3 regions of the Paenibacillus sp. FSL H7-0942 genome follow, and region 1 is predicted to be linked to each of the others. Evidence: riboswitches for the same ligand, from Rfam matches in the RefSeq annotation. Region 1 holds a riboswitch; each other region holds the start of a gene.
What was found. Region 1 has a riboswitch for cyclic di-AMP ahead of MHI48_RS17710 (3D domain-containing protein). Riboswitches for the same ligand answer to the same signal wherever they lie in the genome.

Region 1 (5,705 bases):
CTTACGCATTTCGTCAAGCTTGCCACGCAGGTTATCTGCAGAAGCCTTGTTTTGGTCATAGCTGGTTTTGTACTCAGCCATCTTCTCTTCAGCAGCCTTTTTCTCTTCCAGGGCACGTCGAGCCAAATCTAGATTCTGAGCACGTGCCGCCGTATGCGCCTGCTCTTCACGTTTCTTCACAAGAGCTTCCTGCTCTTCGAATAACTGCTTGAATTTCTTCTCAATGGCGATCTGTTGAGCCACTGCTTTCTCCGCATCTTCCAGATCCTCTTGCATGTCACGGATATATTGGTCCGTCATCTTGATTGGATCTTCCGCCTTGTCAATAATGGCGTTGATGTTAGACATAGTTAGATCACGCAAACGTTTGAAAATGGACATTATGTTATTCCTCCTAGTCGATATTACATCGTATATAAACATACATACGTAACAATCTACAACTCGTTTCAATTTTAGCAAATAAAATCAAAACATTCGATGGCTCTTATGTCAGGAAGATCGTTTATCTTTATTCAGATGATCCTCCATCAACCTCTCTGCAGTCTGCACGATTTCGTCGATCTGCATCCGCGTGATGGAATCAAAATGGATACCCATGATCACCGTAACGGTTACTTTCAGCTGCAAGGCAGCCTTTCGGGCAAGCCGCTCACACAGCTCTTGTTCTTTATGCCCAGGAATATGGACTGTCGTCCCGCTTACGCGCTCATGATCCACGTAGAACGTGGCTACGGCGCCAATATGCGCCTTTCCTCCGGTAACGAGAAAAACCTTATCTTCTCCTGCTTCAATCACCTGTAAACGTATGGATTTCAAATCATATGTACTCATACCCATCCACCTATCCTTTTCTATATGTTATGTATGGAGGAATTATGGCTGTCATAAGATAAATCCGCAATGAAACTTCTCACACTACGCATATTTTATGGAACCCCCGGGCATACCAAGGAGAACGTCATTTTGGAAAAGGAGGCCGTTTATTATGCGCGTACGCCTCATTATGCTGATGGTTATCGTTATTTTTCTCGGGGGATCTCATGCTCCAGTTTCATCGCGGGATGTTTCAAGCCCACCAAGTGAATCAGTATCAGGTTCGGATTCTGCGGAAGAAGAACAACTGACATTGGGACAATTACGTCAAAAATATGCCGATACGTTCAAAACCAATGGTCCTTCAACCAAGAAGGTTGCACTGACTTTTGATGATGTACCTGATCCACGATTTACTCCACAAGTACTGGATGTATTGAAGAAATACAATGTCAGAGCTACATTCTTCATCGTGGGTAGTCGTGCTGAGAAACATCCGGATCTGGTGAAACGCATCGTTAAGGAAGGGCATATGGTTGGTAATCACAGCTACAATCATCCTGAATTCAGTAAACTGTCGATGAATGCCTTTCGCAAACAAATTTTACATACCGGGGATATTATCCAACGTTTGGCAGGATATACGCCCAAGATGATTCGGCCACCTTATGGAGACATTAATGAAGAACAGCTGAGATGGGCTGCCAAACAACACTATAGCATTGTGAACTGGAACGTAGACTCCCTGGACTGGAAAGGCCTTTCAAAGGAACAGGTGAAAGATAACATTCTTTCTGCCGTAAAACCCGGCTCCATCGTTCTGCAACATGCTGGAGGCGGTGTAGGGTCAAACCTGAACGGCACGATTGAGGCTTTGCCTGAAATTATTGAGGAACTACGTAATCGGGGATATGAACTGGTCACCTTGGACGAAATGCTGGGATTGCCCAAGGCCAAAGATTAAGATGACCGTGGTAGAAATAAATGAGAATATTAAAAGGGTGCTGTTCAATCGCGAATTAGCGACTGGCAGACACCCTGTTTGAATTCATTTTAAATGTTCTTTTCTCTCTACTTCAGAATGTACAGCTCGATATCCTGAAAACCAAATGAGCTTACAGACTGTTTGCTACCCGGGATAAAGATATCAATCCGGTGACCTTTGATTGCACCGCCCACATCCCGCGCTGTGGCTACAAAAGCCTGTTTTGGCAATCCTGGATGGCTGTGACCAGTTACCAGTACTTTGGTTCCAAGTGGAATTACACTTGGATCAACTGCAATCGTACCCAGTTCAAGGTCATTTCCGAAATAATCGACTGCACCCCAGCCTCCATTTTCAGACGGATCTGCAGAGTATGCCGTTGCTTTTACGTTCACAGCTTTGCTGTAATCGAATGTTTTACCCCAGGCTTGAACAACTTTGTTATCTGCGTTGACGTCCAAGCTTGCTGTAGTAACAGTCTTCGCTTGGGTCTTGCTCTCCGTTGCCGCAGCGGCTGCTACATTGTTTGCCTTACCGGGAATCGTAATTTTCAAACCACCATAAATGTTGTAAGCCGAAATGTCGTTGTTTGCTTTAATTAACGTGTTGAGTGCTACTCCATATTGTTTTGATAAGGTGTAGAAGGTATCCCCTTCTTTGGCCACATGAACTGAATCGGCGTGAGCCGGAACGGCTTGAATGAGCATTGCTGTTGTCATTAATGCTACTGCTGTTTTGGCTATACGTTTCTTGTTAATCATGGTCTTCCTCCCTCATTGTGCCTGCGAAGTTAGTTGTCGGATTCGGATGAGGAGCCCACCCTATAGGTTCTTCGTTACATTTGAAACGTTATGTACCCAATTCACCCCAAGCAGTGTGCTGTAGATCTTCCCCCTGCACAATCTGCATCGTTACATCCCCCGCACTCCCTATCCGGAAGTTTCGGCAGAGTTCAATATATCACAATTTTGTAACCTGAACTTGTAGTAATTCTTACCAAATGGTTTTTAGCATGTAAGCATTTGTAAGAATACTGGTTAATTCAGAAAGTTTGGTTGACCCGATTCCTTTATATTTGGTAACAGAATAGTTACTTTTCCGAATCCATACGTCATTATTATCCATAAAAAATAGCGTTACCGACTCGAAGTCAGTAACGCTATTTGATCACATCGTTTAGAGTACTTTCGCAAGAAAATCACGTGTACGTGAATTTTTGGGTGCTCCAAACACCTCATCAGGTGTTCCCTCTTCCACAATAACCCCGCCATCCATGAACAAGATGCGGTCTCCCACTTCACGTGCGAAACCCATCTCATGGGTTACGATGACCATCGTCATTCCGCCTTCTGCAAGACGTTTCATGACATCCAGCACTTCGCCGACCATCTCAGGGTCCAGTGCCGACGTAGGCTCGTCAAACAGCATCACATGCGGCTGCATGGCCAATGCTCTAGCAATGGCGATCCGCTGTTTCTGTCCACCAGACAGCTGATTCGGGAATGTATCTTTTTTATCGTACAAGCCCACGGTGTTAAGCAGATCAGAGGCAATTTTCTCCGCTTCCTGAGTGGATTGTTTCTTCACTTTAATCGGAGCAATCGTGATGTTTTGCTGTACCGTTTTGTGTGGGAACAGGTTGAAGTGCTGGAACACCATGCCCATTTTCTCACGAGTTGCGTTAATGTTATGCTTGGGGTCCGTGATTGACACGCCTTCAAAATCAATCTCTCCTGAGGTAGGCTGTTCCAGCAGATTCAGACAACGTAAGAAAGTACTTTTACCTGAACCGGAAGGACCGATGACCACGACAACCTCACCTTTGCCAATCGTCACGTTAATGCCCTTAAGCACATCGTTATTTCCATAAGATTTGTGTAATTGTCTAACGTCTATCACTTGCACTCAACTTCCTTTCCAGTCGTCCCAGCAGCTTGGACAAAATGAACGTCATTACAAAGTAGATGGCTGCTGCAATCAAAAATGGACTCAACCCTTGGTACGTAATGTTCTTGACTACACTTGCCTGATACATAATATCCACCATACCGATAACGGAGATAATGGAGGATTCTTTGATGATAGTTATGAATTCATTACCGATCGCTGGTAATACAGCTTTGAAGGCTTGTGGCAATATGATATAACGCATCGCGGCGCCTCTTCCCATACCTAATGAACGCGCTGCCTCCAACTGACCACGATCCACACCTTGGATACCTGCACGGAAAATCTCCGCCAGATAGGCACCACTATTGATTGAAAGTGTAATGATACCTGCCTGAAGTGCAGTGAAGTTAATGCCAAAGCTCAGGGAAAAACCATAGTAAATAATCATCAACTGTACCAACATCGGTGTGCCACGGATCACTTCAACGTAAGCCGTACCGATCCAGCGCAAGATTGCAGCGTCATGCAAACGGAACAAACAGATGATCAATCCAATAATTACCCCGAAGATAACCCCAAGTGCAGACAACAGAAGTGTGTATCCTACACCTGTAGCATAGAAACTTTTGTACTCCCAGAATACTTGGAAAATATTTTGTGATTTGTTCGCTTTATCCGCCATCAAGAGGCTGGCGTCCGTCACCATCTGATTGATTTTATCTTCGCTTTTCAGTCGCTCCAGTGTTCCATTTACTGCAGCTAGCAGCTCGGTATTACCTTTACGAATCCCGATTGCCGCTTCTGCTTGCTCTTCGTCCGGAACAGCAGCAGCAAGTCCAATGATATCGTCCAGATAACCTACAGCAACGGTATCTTCAACGATTGCCGCGTCAATGCGTTTTGTTTGCAGTTGAAGCACGATATCCGAGATTTTATCCAGCGCAGTAAGCTTCGCTCCTGGAATACTCTGTCCGATCGTTTCCTGAATGGAGCCTTTCTGAACGCCAATCTTCGCATTTTCAAGTTCTGCCATGGTTGGATATTTGTCTTTATCCACATTCCGAACCATAATCACTTGTTTTGATTTATAATAGGTGTCGGAAAAATCGATACTTTTCTTCCGCTCATCCGTCGGCGTCATACCTGAAATCACCAGATCAACACGCCCGCTCTGCAATGAAGGCAGAAGACCGTCGAAGCCCATATCCTCAATCACAAGCTCAGCGCCAAGATCTTTGGCAATCTCTTTGGCGATCTCAATATCGAAGCCGACGATTTCATCTTTGCCATTAATCACTTTATGGAATTCATATGGTGCAAAATCGGCACTTGTACCGAGCACCAGCTTTTTACTGCTTGAATTATCTGTAGTTCCACTTGCAAGTGCCACAGGAACGGCAGTCGTCAGCAGAATAACAAAGGTCAACAGCATCATGGTGTAACGACTTATTAATTTCAACCTTTTTCTCTCCCCTTACAATACTTTGTATGCTTCTCATGTTGATGACTGAGTCATTATAAAGTACAATGCATGATTATGCAATGCATTTTGACAATACAAATCTTGACTTGTTTCTGAAAAAATAAAGCAAACATGATATAATCAATGAATTATTTTTATTTTTGCATAAGGAGTTTACTAATGACAGCTAACAAATCACAAATTCTGACGGTTATTGATCAATATGCTTCCCGTTTTAAAGCCATTTCATCATATATCGGTGCCAACCCCGAACTGGGAAATGAAGAGTATCTCGCTTCTGCCCGTTTGAAAGAAGAACTGCTCTTCCACGGTTTCACTGTAGAGGCTCCAATCCTCGGTCTGGAGACAGCCTTTATCGGAACCTATTCAGCCGCCAAACCCGGCCCTACCATTGCTTTATTGTGCGAATATGACGCCTTGCCGGAGATCGGTCACGCTTGTGGTCACCATCTAATCTGTATGATGAGTCTTGGGGCCGCTGTTGGGCTAAAATCTATTCTGGATGAAGTAGGTGGAACCATTAAAGTGTTT
Region 2 (5,705 bases), 1.7 Mb from region 1:
GTTTAAGGAAAGAGTACCCTCGGTGAATTGTGGTTAGAAGGCAAACGGATGCTCATATTCATGAAATACATGGACCGTGAGATTTATATATTGTTGCGTTTACGAAAGGTGCCCCAGCGGTTCAGTACCAATTTGGCAGCCCAGATTAATGCCATACTTCCAAAGATGGGGTAAAGGATGGACAGCAGGGAACTGAATCCAAACTGGCTGAGTGAGTAACACAATAGCATAATGGTTAATGTAATGAAACGGGGATGGACACGTATATGTTGTCTCAGTTGCAAGGTCATTCCATAGATATCGGCTACAAAGGTAGTGAATATTTCCATGAAAATAAGGGATACATAGACAGATTGCACTGCCCATCCAAGTTGAAAGGCAATGCTGCCCATCGGGATTTCGAATTGGATGATGCCGGGCATCTGAGCTGACATGGCAAAATGAGCTGCCATCAGCATGAAACCAACGCCAATTCCACCCAATACTCCACCCCACTTCAGTACATTCCGGCTACGAATCTGGTTACCTACGGGCACAAGAACAGCTTGAGCCAACACCAGATTGAATGAAGTATACAATAGTGGAGACAGCCACACTTGAATAGGGTTTGAGTCTGTCGTCAGTGTGATGAATCGGGAAGCACCTGGATGATGGATGGTACTTGTGATCATGAGCAGAGATAACAGGAGCATCATGGGCACGACGATGCTATTCATTTGTAGGATGGCTTGAATGCCTCGACCGAGAAGCAGATATGTCCCTACAAGTGTGACGATCAGACCTGTCTGATAATGCAAACCCAGATGCTCGACAAAAACGGAGCCTGCTCCGGCAAGCATGACACTGTTCACGCCAATGAGAATGAGAAGGGTCACCCAGGTGATCCATTTGCCCGCCTTATGGCCGAATAAATGTTTGTTCAGATCCTCATAAGAGCGGGACCCGGTATCGTGAGCGATCAGCATCATTTTGGTACCTAACCAGACAAAGAGCATGGTGGATAAGCCTATGGTGATGGTGGCCCATTTGCCATACTGGGTAAAAAACTGCAAAATTTCCTGCCCTGTAGCGAAGCCGGCTCCAACAACCGTTCCAATGTATGTAAATGCGATCTGCAGCACCCGAAATGCCTGTTTCATGTGTTTCCCCTCTCAGGCCCCTGTATAGTTTGGACATGCGGGTACCATGGTACAAGGTATGCTTGACCCACGAAAGTCATGACAATCGATAATGAACTTTGGCTTGAAATGCGTCCCAAGGACAGCGTCAAGGCAATTTCGCTTGAACTTATAGATAGATATATGATACTTTTACCTCATAGGATAGGCTTGGGAGGTCAAATCATGGAATTATTGAAACAACGAATTTTACAAGAAGGTGTGGTTATCTCGGATCAAGTATTAAAGCTGGATGGTCTGTTGAACCACCAGATTGATCCTGGATTAACGATGGAGATGGGACGTGAGTTCGCTGCCCGTTTTCGTGAAAGTGGAGTAACTCGGGTAATCACGGTAGAATCCTCAGGGATTCCGGTTGCGTTTGCCGCAGCCTATGAACTGGGGGTGCCACTTGTATTCGCCCGTCGAAAAAAAACACTTCTGGCTGATCCTGATGCATACTGTGAACGTGTACCGTCCTTTACCAAAGGAATTGTAACTGATATTATGGTATCCCGCGAGTTCATTCATGAGAATGACCGCATTTTGTTTATTGATGATATTATTGCCAATGGAGATGCCGCTCGTGGCGTCATCAAAATTATCGAGCGTTCCGGTGCGGAACTCGTCGGATTCGGCGTTGTGGTCGAGAAAAGTTTTCAGGCGGGGGCACGCACGATTCGTGAACAGGGTATTCCGGTGGAAGCCTTGGTACGCATTCGTTCCCTGAATGATGGAACAGTACAATTTGACGATAACGAAATGTGACATTTTAAAGGAATAGGGCCTATTTTTTGAACTATGCCTTTGCATGACCGCCGATTTCATTTATAATGGGGTTATGTTAGGGAGAGGAGGCAACACCATGGGGAACCAACCGGCAACAGAACAATTTTTTAATGATAAGCTGGCGGAATCGAAAGTTCATTTTGAACGTGCCCTGGATTGTAAACATACGGAATTCGATGACCTTTATCCCTATATGATTGAACATCCTCAATTTTTCTGGTACAAACGCTATGTTGCCTGGTCAGAATTACTGACGATTGTAGGCTTGTGCGAAGAGTTGTCCTTCTCTTGGAAAGAACAATTTACACCGCATCAAGTGGAGTACCTTGAAGAACGTGTGATGTCCGCCAAAGTGCTTGATTTTTGGTTCGAGAAGAACGACAGCAAAGAGCACGCGCAGCGGTAACTTTCAGTCGGGACATAATTTCGAATGACATGACAGTCCAATACAGTCACGTGAGACCTAAATGACTTTTCATTTAGGTCTCTTTTTGTAAATAAATTTGAAATATAGGAGCCATGAAGATGATTAGTGATACAGAATTGGACGCCCTGCGTCTGTCAGGTGAGAAAGTTAGAGTCGTACGGGACGAGCTGGAATCGAACGACGTGAAGGGGATTGTGGTTGCCTGGGATGGCGAGCAGGTACTTATCCGTCGTCAGAATCGACGTGTCGTTAAGCTGGACCGAGGTTACAGCTATCAGCTGTTCAGCGAGCCGCGCCAGAGTCCACTTAGTGAGTAACAGCTGATAATTATGGCAGGGCCATGAGCTTTAAATGTTTGGAATTACCATGATTTCTTGGCATAATTGGCTCACTCGGGAGAGAAGATAGGTACAGTGAGGAAGATCTGTAACTATAGCCGAGAGGGTGTGCTACAAGCCATGACATTGATGAATGATAAAGTTCATGCCTACAAGGATCAGATTGGAGCATTAAGCGATGTGCTGCCAGGTGTGGTGAAGTCGTATCATGAGTTTACCGGAGAATGTTTCCAACCTGGTGTGATTGATGCGAAGACAAAACAGCTAATTGCGCTTGGCATTGGATTATTCGCCAACAATGAGGTGTGTACCTTCTACCATGTAGAAGAAGCCCGTGCTAAGGGCGCAACAGATCAGGAGATTATGGAGACCGTAGCCGTGGCTGGAGCTGTTGGAGGAGGACATGCCCTGTCTCAGGGTGCGATGCGAGTGCAGAAGGCGCTGCATTAGTAAGCAATGCAACATACATTTTTAAGTGCAAAAAAGGCATCCGGTTAATAACCGATGCCTTTTTGTATGTGAATCACATTTTACCTAGCATTTTATCATACATAAACTGTCCAGTTACCCGACGTGCTGTTACATAACGATCATTGAAGTATGGATTCGATAACTTCGTGATGCTTACACCTTTACTGCTGGAGGCATGAGCGAATTGTCCGCCGCCGATATATACACCTGTATGTGAAATGCCTTTGCCTGTTGTATTAAAGAACACCAGATCACCTGTCCGAACATTGCTCTTGGATACGGGAGTACCTGCTTTGGCTTGCTGCTGCGAAGTACGTGGCAATTCAATGCTGTATTTGTTGAAAAGATATCTCATAAAACCAGAACAGTCGAAGCCGGCTACAGTTGTGCCACCCCATTTGTAAGGAATACCTGTCATGTTGTTCACTACGGAGTTGATACTGCTTGCCTCTGTGCTTGTTGCCCCGGATGTAAATAATACAGCTGCTCCAAAAATGGAGATAATCAGTTTTTTCAAAATCAATGTTCTCCCTTCGATGCCTACGGAGTTAGCTAAGGGTTCGGTAGAAGGTTCCCTATATTTCCTATGTATAAGAATAATTCACCCAAATTGGTTCCCCCGTTTTCAAACATGAAACTCGGCAATGAATAATTAAGTTTTTGTAACTATTTGAAACTATATTGCATAAATGCGTAATTGTCAAACCCATTTAAAACCCTTCGTAATACCTCAATGTTAGCGGAATTAAGGTTTTTATATGAAAGAAGGGATCAAGTTTGGGTATCATTCATGACAAAAACGTCATTATTGGTTCGTTTAAGACGAATTTGGATAAATAAATAGGTTTGTCATGAGTTAAAAGAACTATCCCGTTATGTAGAATTAGAGAGATTATATTCATTAAGTTGCATATATTGACAAAAATCGATTTTTTGCATATTATCTGATTATCCAATCCACATATTGGATGAAAATTGATTTTATTATGCGATAAATACAAATAAAGGAGGTTTGGGGCGTATATCATACGTAAAGTAGAAGTGGAAGATTTATAAAAACGAACATAGGAGAGTGTTACATTTGAAAGCGAAGAAAATAATTACTTTTGTCCTGGCATGTACGATGGTGTTCTCAGTAGTTGGAATGGCAGTTCTCCCTGTAGGGACGGTATCTGCTGCAGATGCGTCGGGTACTACAGCGAGTATTTCTGATATTTTGAAGAACCAGCTGCCGGATGGAGGTTGGAGAAAAGATTATAAACAGACAAGTGGAGAGTGGGCAAAGTCCACGATAGACAACAAGGCTACATACTCAGAAATTAGAAGATTGGCGAAGGAATTTAAAAAGACGAATGATCCGCGTTACTCCACAGCTGCAATCAAAGGAATTAACTTTTTGATCAACATGCAGTATTCAAACGGCGGGTGGCCACAAGTTTACCAAAGCTCCGGATACCACAAGCACATCACTTACAATGATGATGCCATGATTAATGTAATGATCATGCTGGATGAAGTAGCAGCACGAAAAGGTGATTTCTCATTTATCGACAGCACACTTGCTAACCGCAGTAAAAATTCAGTTGCCAAAGGTGTGGAGGCGATTCTGAATACACAGGTCGTTTCAGGTGGTAAGCTGACAGCATGGGGACAACAACATGATTCCAGCTCTCTTAAACCAGCGAGCGCAAGAATCTACGAAGTGCCATCACTGACAGCTGGAGAGAGTGTAACGATTGTTAAATTTCTGAAAACCAGACCTGCTAACGCTAAAATTACCGCATCCATTAAAGGAGCGGAGGCTTGGTTTAACAAAGTGAAAATTACGGGTTACAAGTATGAAAGAGCTAATGGAGATAGTAAAATTATCGCTGATTCCAAAGCTGCACCAATTTGGGCACGCTTCTATGAGATCGGAACGGATAAACCAATCTTTATTGGTCGTGACGGGGTAGTTAAATACAAATTAAGTGATATTGATAAAGAAAGAAGAGGCGGTTATGCATGGTATGGCAACTGGCCTTCCAAGCTGTAATTTGTAGTATGCTTCCGTATTAATGAACCAAACTATTAGCAACAGTTAAAGGTAAGGCCCGAATCGACATGGACGTCTGATTCGGGCTTTATTGTTATTATTTTCAGTGTTGACATGATAGATTACGCATGATATATTGTTTCTTGTCGCCGATATGGATGACGAAGATACAATATGCGGTCGTGGCGGAATTGGCAGACGCGCACGGTTCAGGTCCGTGTGGGCTAACCCCCGTGGAGGTTCGAGTCCTCTCGACCGCATCTAATAAAAAGACTCCTTAAGCTAACGCTTAAGGAGTCTTTTTTTGCATTTTTTGATATAACACTAACTTTAGTGATGAGTATTCAAGAGGTTAGTGCTTAGCTGCACGTACAGCAAATGTCTTCCATCAGCCATACGGAACGTTTATTGTGCTGCGGTAACATTAACGCTGTCAATATTCGGTCCTTCCGATCCGGTGGTAACCACTTTCAATGTATTGGTCCCCG
Region 3 (5,705 bases), 3.1 Mb from region 1:
GAATGGCAAAGAAGAGCGCATCACGTATAAATTAACTCACACATCCCCCGTATCCTGGGCCATGACCGATCCCCTGTACTCGATCGTGCTGGAGAACCGCCATATGAACAATTTCCTGAAATCCGGACTGGATGAGCAGACGAAGTCCCGCTGGAGCATGAGTGTAACCAAACTAATAGAAGCCATATTCGGAGGTCTGTCATGGTGAGGTGGAAACGGTGAAAGCGAAAATACGTGAAGGCTGGTTTCTCGTCCGTCAGCATATGTTCATTGCTGCACTCTTATTTCTCTATCAACTCATTTGGGGATATTTCTTCTATCGAATGGTACAATCGGCCGTCATCCCACTGCTCCTTCGCTATCCAGATGCTGATGCCGGTGAGCTGAGTACACTTTTGTTCAAAATGGAAAGTCAACTTAACCTGTCTACCCATCCGGAGGTTCATCGTTATCTATGGATTCTCGGGGGCATGCTGCTGGTTCGCATGTTGATCAGCCCCCTCATTCAGGCAGGACTGCTCTACTCACTTCAGCACTTTAATTCTACAGAAGAGCGTATCCCCTTTGTCCGCGGAATCAAAAATCTGTGGAAACCGATGCTGCTGCTCCACACCATACGTACATTATTGATACTTCTGCCCGCCTACTGGCTCATACCGAAGCTCTACTCGATTCTCATGGACGGATTTCATTCCCTTCAATTACTTTTGCCTGGCATACCTTATGTTGCTGCCTGGATTGTATATGGTTGGATCATCCACCATGTCATACTCTATATGCAGTTCGGTGTTTCGGCACCAGAAGGAGAAGGCGGGGCTCACGGTACCCTCAAAGCACTCTGGATTGCACTGCGTCATATCATCGCTGTAATCGGCATTGCATTACTGCTGGGCGGAGTACACCTGCTCGTCTTTGGGGCATTCACTACAGCCTCATGGTTATTAACGGGACTGACCGGACTTATACTACAACAGACGTATCCACTTGCCAGATGTCTGTTGAGTCTGTGGAAAATATGCAGCCATTTCCGATTATGGCAGTCCAAAATATCCAAAGGTGAGAGCAGATAGTTTAAAAATTGTTACCATCACATGTTAAACTCATGGCCTAATATGTACTTATAAATAGGCAAACCTCAACCTTTCCCCGTCAAAGGTCGAGGTTTTTTTTGCTAATTTTGTTGCTAAACGTTGCCAAAGCCGTACTCCTCTGTTACAATAATCGCAGTGAGTTTTTAGTAACAACTTTGTAATCTTTACATTCATATTTGTAACTACTTAAAATTAAATCGTCATTTCTTGATTTCGCAGGTGCATAACTAGCATAGCCAAATTCCTGGCACCTGGGAAGCGGGGGAACCAGTTATGGGTGAATTGATCTTGCTACAGAGGGATCATAGGGGACCTTCAACCGAATCCTTAAGCTAACCTCGCAGGCATTGGAAGGGGAATATCTCTTGTTCAAGAAGAAATTAACCGCAGCTGTACTTAGCATCACATTCGCTTTATCGCTTGGTGCAGGTAGCGCATTCGCAGATTCAAAGATGGACACAGTAATTGATTCAGCAATGGGAACTACATACAAAAGTGGGGGAACAACGCTTAACGGCTTTGACTGCTCCGGATTTACACGGTATGTATTCGACAAGTTGGGTATTGATTTGGCACGCCAATCCAGTTCCCAATTCGACATGGGCGATTCCGTATCCCGCATGGAGATGAGAGCTGGCGATCTGGTGTTCTTTAATACAACAGGTAAAGGCGTATCCCATGTAGGAATCTTTGTAGGGGATGGAAAGTTCGCACACTCCTCTTCTTCCAAAGGCGTTACGATCAGTGCATTGAGTGAAAACTATTGGGCCAATCGTTATGTTGGCGCAAAACGGATTATGAGCACGGACGCATATGAATCACTGGCCCTTGACTAGGGACAAGCTGAGCAACATGATGCTGTAACCATTAAACATACTGGAACGAAGCAAGAAGCATAACAGAACCGCCCGGTACATTCTCCGCAGGAATGTATCCGGCGGTTTTTTTGTGCTTCAATCCTTATTCATGTTGCAAGTTATACTCGGGGCATATCCTGCGACATCAACAGGTTCATTTTGCGTTCGTTCGTCCGTGCCCTTATGATGTTTTTACCCATCCCGTTATAATATAAACGAAATTACCGGAACTTTTGTTTCATTTTTTTTCTTGGGAAGGAAGACTTGCTAAATGAACATCACTTTTGTAGAGTGGACAAAGAGTTCTGTTTCAAGGAAAGGAGCATGCAGGTGTATGAAGGAAACCCCTGTGACGTTTCACGTTGTACCCATGCGAGAAGAACATGCGGAGCTTATCTGCAGTTGGCAGTATGATCCGCCTTACAATATCTACAGCTGGCTCCCCTGGGAGCAGATGAAGGCTCTGGAAGTGGAATTCGGAGATGCACAGCTGCGGCAGGAGCAATATGCAATCGTCCTGGATCAGAACGATCGTATATGTGGGTTTGCTCAATACTTCCCACTTCAAGGGGTAACCCGGATTGGCCTTGGCATGCATCCAGAGCTTTGTGGTCAGGGTCAAGGGACAGCTTTTGTCACTGCCATTGTACAGGAAGCTATTCGCCGAAATCCCACGAATGAGATTGATCTGGAAGTACTCACTTGGAATGCTCGTGCCATTCAAGTCTATCTGAAGAGTGGATTTGTCACCCAGGATACATACGAACGACAGACCCCAAGCGGCTTGAAGCCCTTTCACTGTATGGTTTATGAAGGGCCTCGCGGTTAGAATCCATTGCAAAACAACCAAATTTGCCCCTTGTTATGTGATTAGTTCAAAAAATTCCCACAAAATGCTATGATGTCAGTACAGGTTCCGTTATAATGATATGGATAGTTTCAGGTTAGATGATCTTTCATTCTGGAGGGGACATAAGGGATGCACAAATGGATCATGAGCGGAGTATTTTTTGCAGCATGCGCTTTAGCTATTGTTTTAATGTTTACGCTTCCAGGGAAAGAAGAAGTGGCTGAAGAAGCCAAGCCAACCATGCCGGAAGTAACATTGGATGCCGGACAAGCTGAAGCACTGGTCAAAGCCAATTGTATCTCCTGTCACGGGGATCAGCTTCAAGGTGGCGTAGGACCTGCTCTGGCCAACATCGGCAGCCAGGATGATCTGGAGAAGATCTATTCTACGATTGTCAAAGGTAAAGGTGGTATGCCTTCCTTCAAGGGCAAACTGCAGGACGAAGAGATTGCAAATATCGCCATGTGGCTGTCAGAGAAGAAATAATCTCTGCACACGCATAACAAAGAGGCCCTTAATCCCCTTTTCGGAGAATAAGAGCCTCTTTGTTATATCAATTATTAAGCCTCTGCGTCATGCTCAGCCAGAAAGGCCTCAACTTCACGTGCGGACGGCATCCCGGACTGGGCGCCGAGCTTTGTCACGGATAACGCGGCCGCACCCATGGCGAAGCCTACGGCCGCGTCCAAAGTCTCACCGCGCGCGAGGGCTACCGCCAGCGCGCCGTTGAAGCAATCGCCAGCGCCGGTCGTATCCACGGCGCTTACGGCGTAGCCGGGCGCACGGCACGCGCCGGCACGCCCTGCTTGTACGCGTCCACCAGGCGCCGCCGCGTACACAGCCCCCTCGGGGCCGAGCGTCGTGACGACAGCGGCCCCGAGGGATGCGGCGAGCTCTGCGACCGCCGCATCCAGGTCTTCCGGCCGGAGATGATCCCGGCCGGTAAGCACGGCAAGCTCACTGCGGTTTGGCGTGACAACGTCGACGCACCGCAGGAGCTCCTGGGGCAGACCCGGCACCGCGGGAGCCGGGTTGAGCACCACCAGTGCGCTGCCTTCAGCCGCCAGTTGGGCGGCGCGGGTAACCGCTGGCAGCGGGATCTCCAGCTGTAGCAGCACCGCTGCGGCTGCAGTCAGGCTTTTTACCGTATCCGCCTCTTCCAGCATTTCAGGCGCCACTTGCCCATTCGCACCAGGAATAACGATAATCCGGTTGTCTCCCCGAGAAAGCCAGATGGAAGCCGTCCCTGTAACCGTGTCTTCCAATATGCGAACCTGCGAGGCATCTGCACCACTTTCCGTCAGACTGTGCAGCAGACGTTCGCCAAAACCGTCCGATCCCACCGCACCAATCATCGTAGTCTGTCCACCCAGACGCGCAGCGGCAACAGCCTGGTTGGCCCCTTTGCCACCAGCGAGATAATGCAGCTCCTCACCGCTCACCGTCTCTCCCTCTTCCGGAATCGTGTCTGTCTTCACCACAAGATCCATATTGAGACTGCCTACGACAGCAATAAGAGGTTGTTTCTGATTATAGTCTGACATGTATGGTTCACTCACTTCTGGCCTCGCGATAATAACCGACCTCGTTATTGCGACCTCATTTTGTCATATGCTTCGTTATATTGCCCTGCTTCCTTGATATCTACAGATGTGATACCACCCGCATCCCATGATGTGAGACGCAGTGTAATCGTTGTATAATCAATTGTAATAAAAGGATGATGATTGAATGCTTCCGAGATCGCAGCGACCTCATCCACAAATGCAATCCCTTTCATGTAGTTGGAGAACACGAATTTACGTACAATCCACCGTCCCTCTTCCAGTTCCCAGCCTTCCAGCCTTCCCAGATGAGCTTCGACTTCCTCTTGCGAAAAAACCATGCGTTATCTTCCTCCCCATAGGATGGTACATTACAGACATGCGTCCGTATAACCACCGACACCTTCGGCGCAATCAACAGCAACCTCAAAGGCCAGGCTCACCGCCATGCGGTTGGCCCATTTCACGACTAACATCTTACCACGGACAAGCTTCAAAATCCAATCAACTACATGGCATAGAACCAATAACCATAAGGCTTTGAGGGGAATTCCAATTCCATTTACACCCCTAAAGATGCAAGTAAACACACTAAATTAAAGGTACAAATGTCAACTCTTCTTCCCCGATCAAAATATGAATGCGGTGCTGTTCCTTATCATGGATGACCACGCCACTTCCAACCGGAATAACGGACTCCTCGCCCAGTGCATAGAACAGATCCTCCGCCAACGCCTCATCCACTTCAAGTTGGTCAGATGCAGCCAGTCTCTCCCACTCTTCCGCGTCCATTTCAAAGAAAACATACCGATCCGGTATGCGTCCGATTGCCGTTGTCAGATCTGTCAAAATTCCTTCATAATCCCGTCCATGCTTTACGCCCATTGGCTTTTCACTCCTATTCGGCCCCTAAGGAGCGGATTTGATCTTATTATACCTGAAAATAGCCCTTAAAAAAAAAGGCCTTCTGGTCGATAAATACATATATGACCGTTTTAACTGTCTTCGCAACCGTAAGGAATGCCTAACATTGAACGGATTGCGGCCAAAAATTCGTCCGGAAGCCCGAACACAGCCGCTTGAAAGGATTCAATTTTATCTCATGGATGAGGTGTATGATGAACATTTCAACGATTATTGGACTAATTTTGGGGCTGGTCTCCCTTGTATTTGGTATGTTCTTGAAGGGTGCGCCCTTAATCAACCTGGTTAACAATCCCGCAGCCTACATTATTATCTTTGTTGGTACGGCAGGAACCATCTTTATCGCATTTCCGATGTCTGAAGTTAAGAAAATCCCTAAGCTTTTCGGGATTGTTTTCAAAAATCAAGTACTTATTGATCGCGTATCCCTGATCGGCAC

Region 2: another riboswitch for cyclic di-AMP. It lies ahead of MHI48_RS10615 (C40 family peptidase); the one in region 1 lies ahead of MHI48_RS17710 (3D domain-containing protein).
Region 3: another riboswitch for cyclic di-AMP. It lies ahead of MHI48_RS00530 (C40 family peptidase); the one in region 1 lies ahead of MHI48_RS17710 (3D domain-containing protein).

What each region holds. Positions count from the first base shown of each region.
Region 1 covers NZ_CP150279.1:3,982,346-3,988,050, forward strand. Annotated here, with positions in the region: gene MHI48_RS17695 (PspA/IM30 family protein) at 1-381, opposite strand, end outside; gene MHI48_RS17700 (hypothetical protein) at 493-834, opposite strand; gene MHI48_RS17705 (polysaccharide deacetylase family protein) at 989-1,780, shown strand; gene MHI48_RS17710 (3D domain-containing protein) at 1,888-2,562, opposite strand; cyclic di-AMP (ydaO/yuaA leader) riboswitch at 2,565-2,759, opposite strand; gene MHI48_RS17715 (amino acid ABC transporter ATP-binding protein) at 2,978-3,700, opposite strand; gene MHI48_RS17720 (ABC transporter permease subunit) at 3,687-5,150, opposite strand; gene MHI48_RS17725 (M20 family metallopeptidase) at 5,334-5,705, shown strand, end outside.
Region 2 covers NZ_CP150279.1:2,330,274-2,335,978, forward strand. Annotated here, with positions in the region: gene MHI48_RS10590 (hypothetical protein) at 84-1,139, opposite strand; gene MHI48_RS10595 (xanthine phosphoribosyltransferase) at 1,344-1,925, shown strand; gene MHI48_RS10600 (hypothetical protein) at 2,023-2,352, shown strand; gene MHI48_RS10605 (hypothetical protein) at 2,472-2,690, shown strand; gene MHI48_RS10610 (carboxymuconolactone decarboxylase family protein) at 2,832-3,161, shown strand; gene MHI48_RS10615 (C40 family peptidase) at 3,235-3,699, opposite strand; cyclic di-AMP (ydaO/yuaA leader) riboswitch at 3,705-3,836, opposite strand; gene pelA (pectate lyase) at 4,255-5,217, shown strand; tRNA gene MHI48_RS10625 (tRNA-Leu) at 5,394-5,477, shown strand; gene MHI48_RS10630 (carbohydrate-binding protein) at 5,623-5,705, opposite strand, start outside.
Region 3 covers NZ_CP150279.1:105,998-111,702, reverse strand. Annotated here, with positions in the region: gene MHI48_RS00540 (M1 family metallopeptidase) at 1-208, shown strand, start outside; gene MHI48_RS00535 (hypothetical protein) at 219-1,070, shown strand; cyclic di-AMP (ydaO/yuaA leader) riboswitch at 1,316-1,453, shown strand; gene MHI48_RS00530 (C40 family peptidase) at 1,457-1,927, shown strand; gene MHI48_RS00525 (GNAT family N-acetyltransferase) at 2,283-2,777, shown strand; gene MHI48_RS00520 (cytochrome c) at 2,928-3,284, shown strand; gene rbsK (ribokinase) at 3,359-4,342, opposite strand; gene MHI48_RS00510 (4a-hydroxytetrahydrobiopterin dehydratase) at 4,387-4,683, opposite strand; gene MHI48_RS00505 (hypothetical protein) at 4,714-4,869, opposite strand; gene MHI48_RS00500 (hypothetical protein) at 4,934-5,227, opposite strand; gene motA (flagellar motor stator protein MotA) at 5,461-5,705, shown strand, end outside.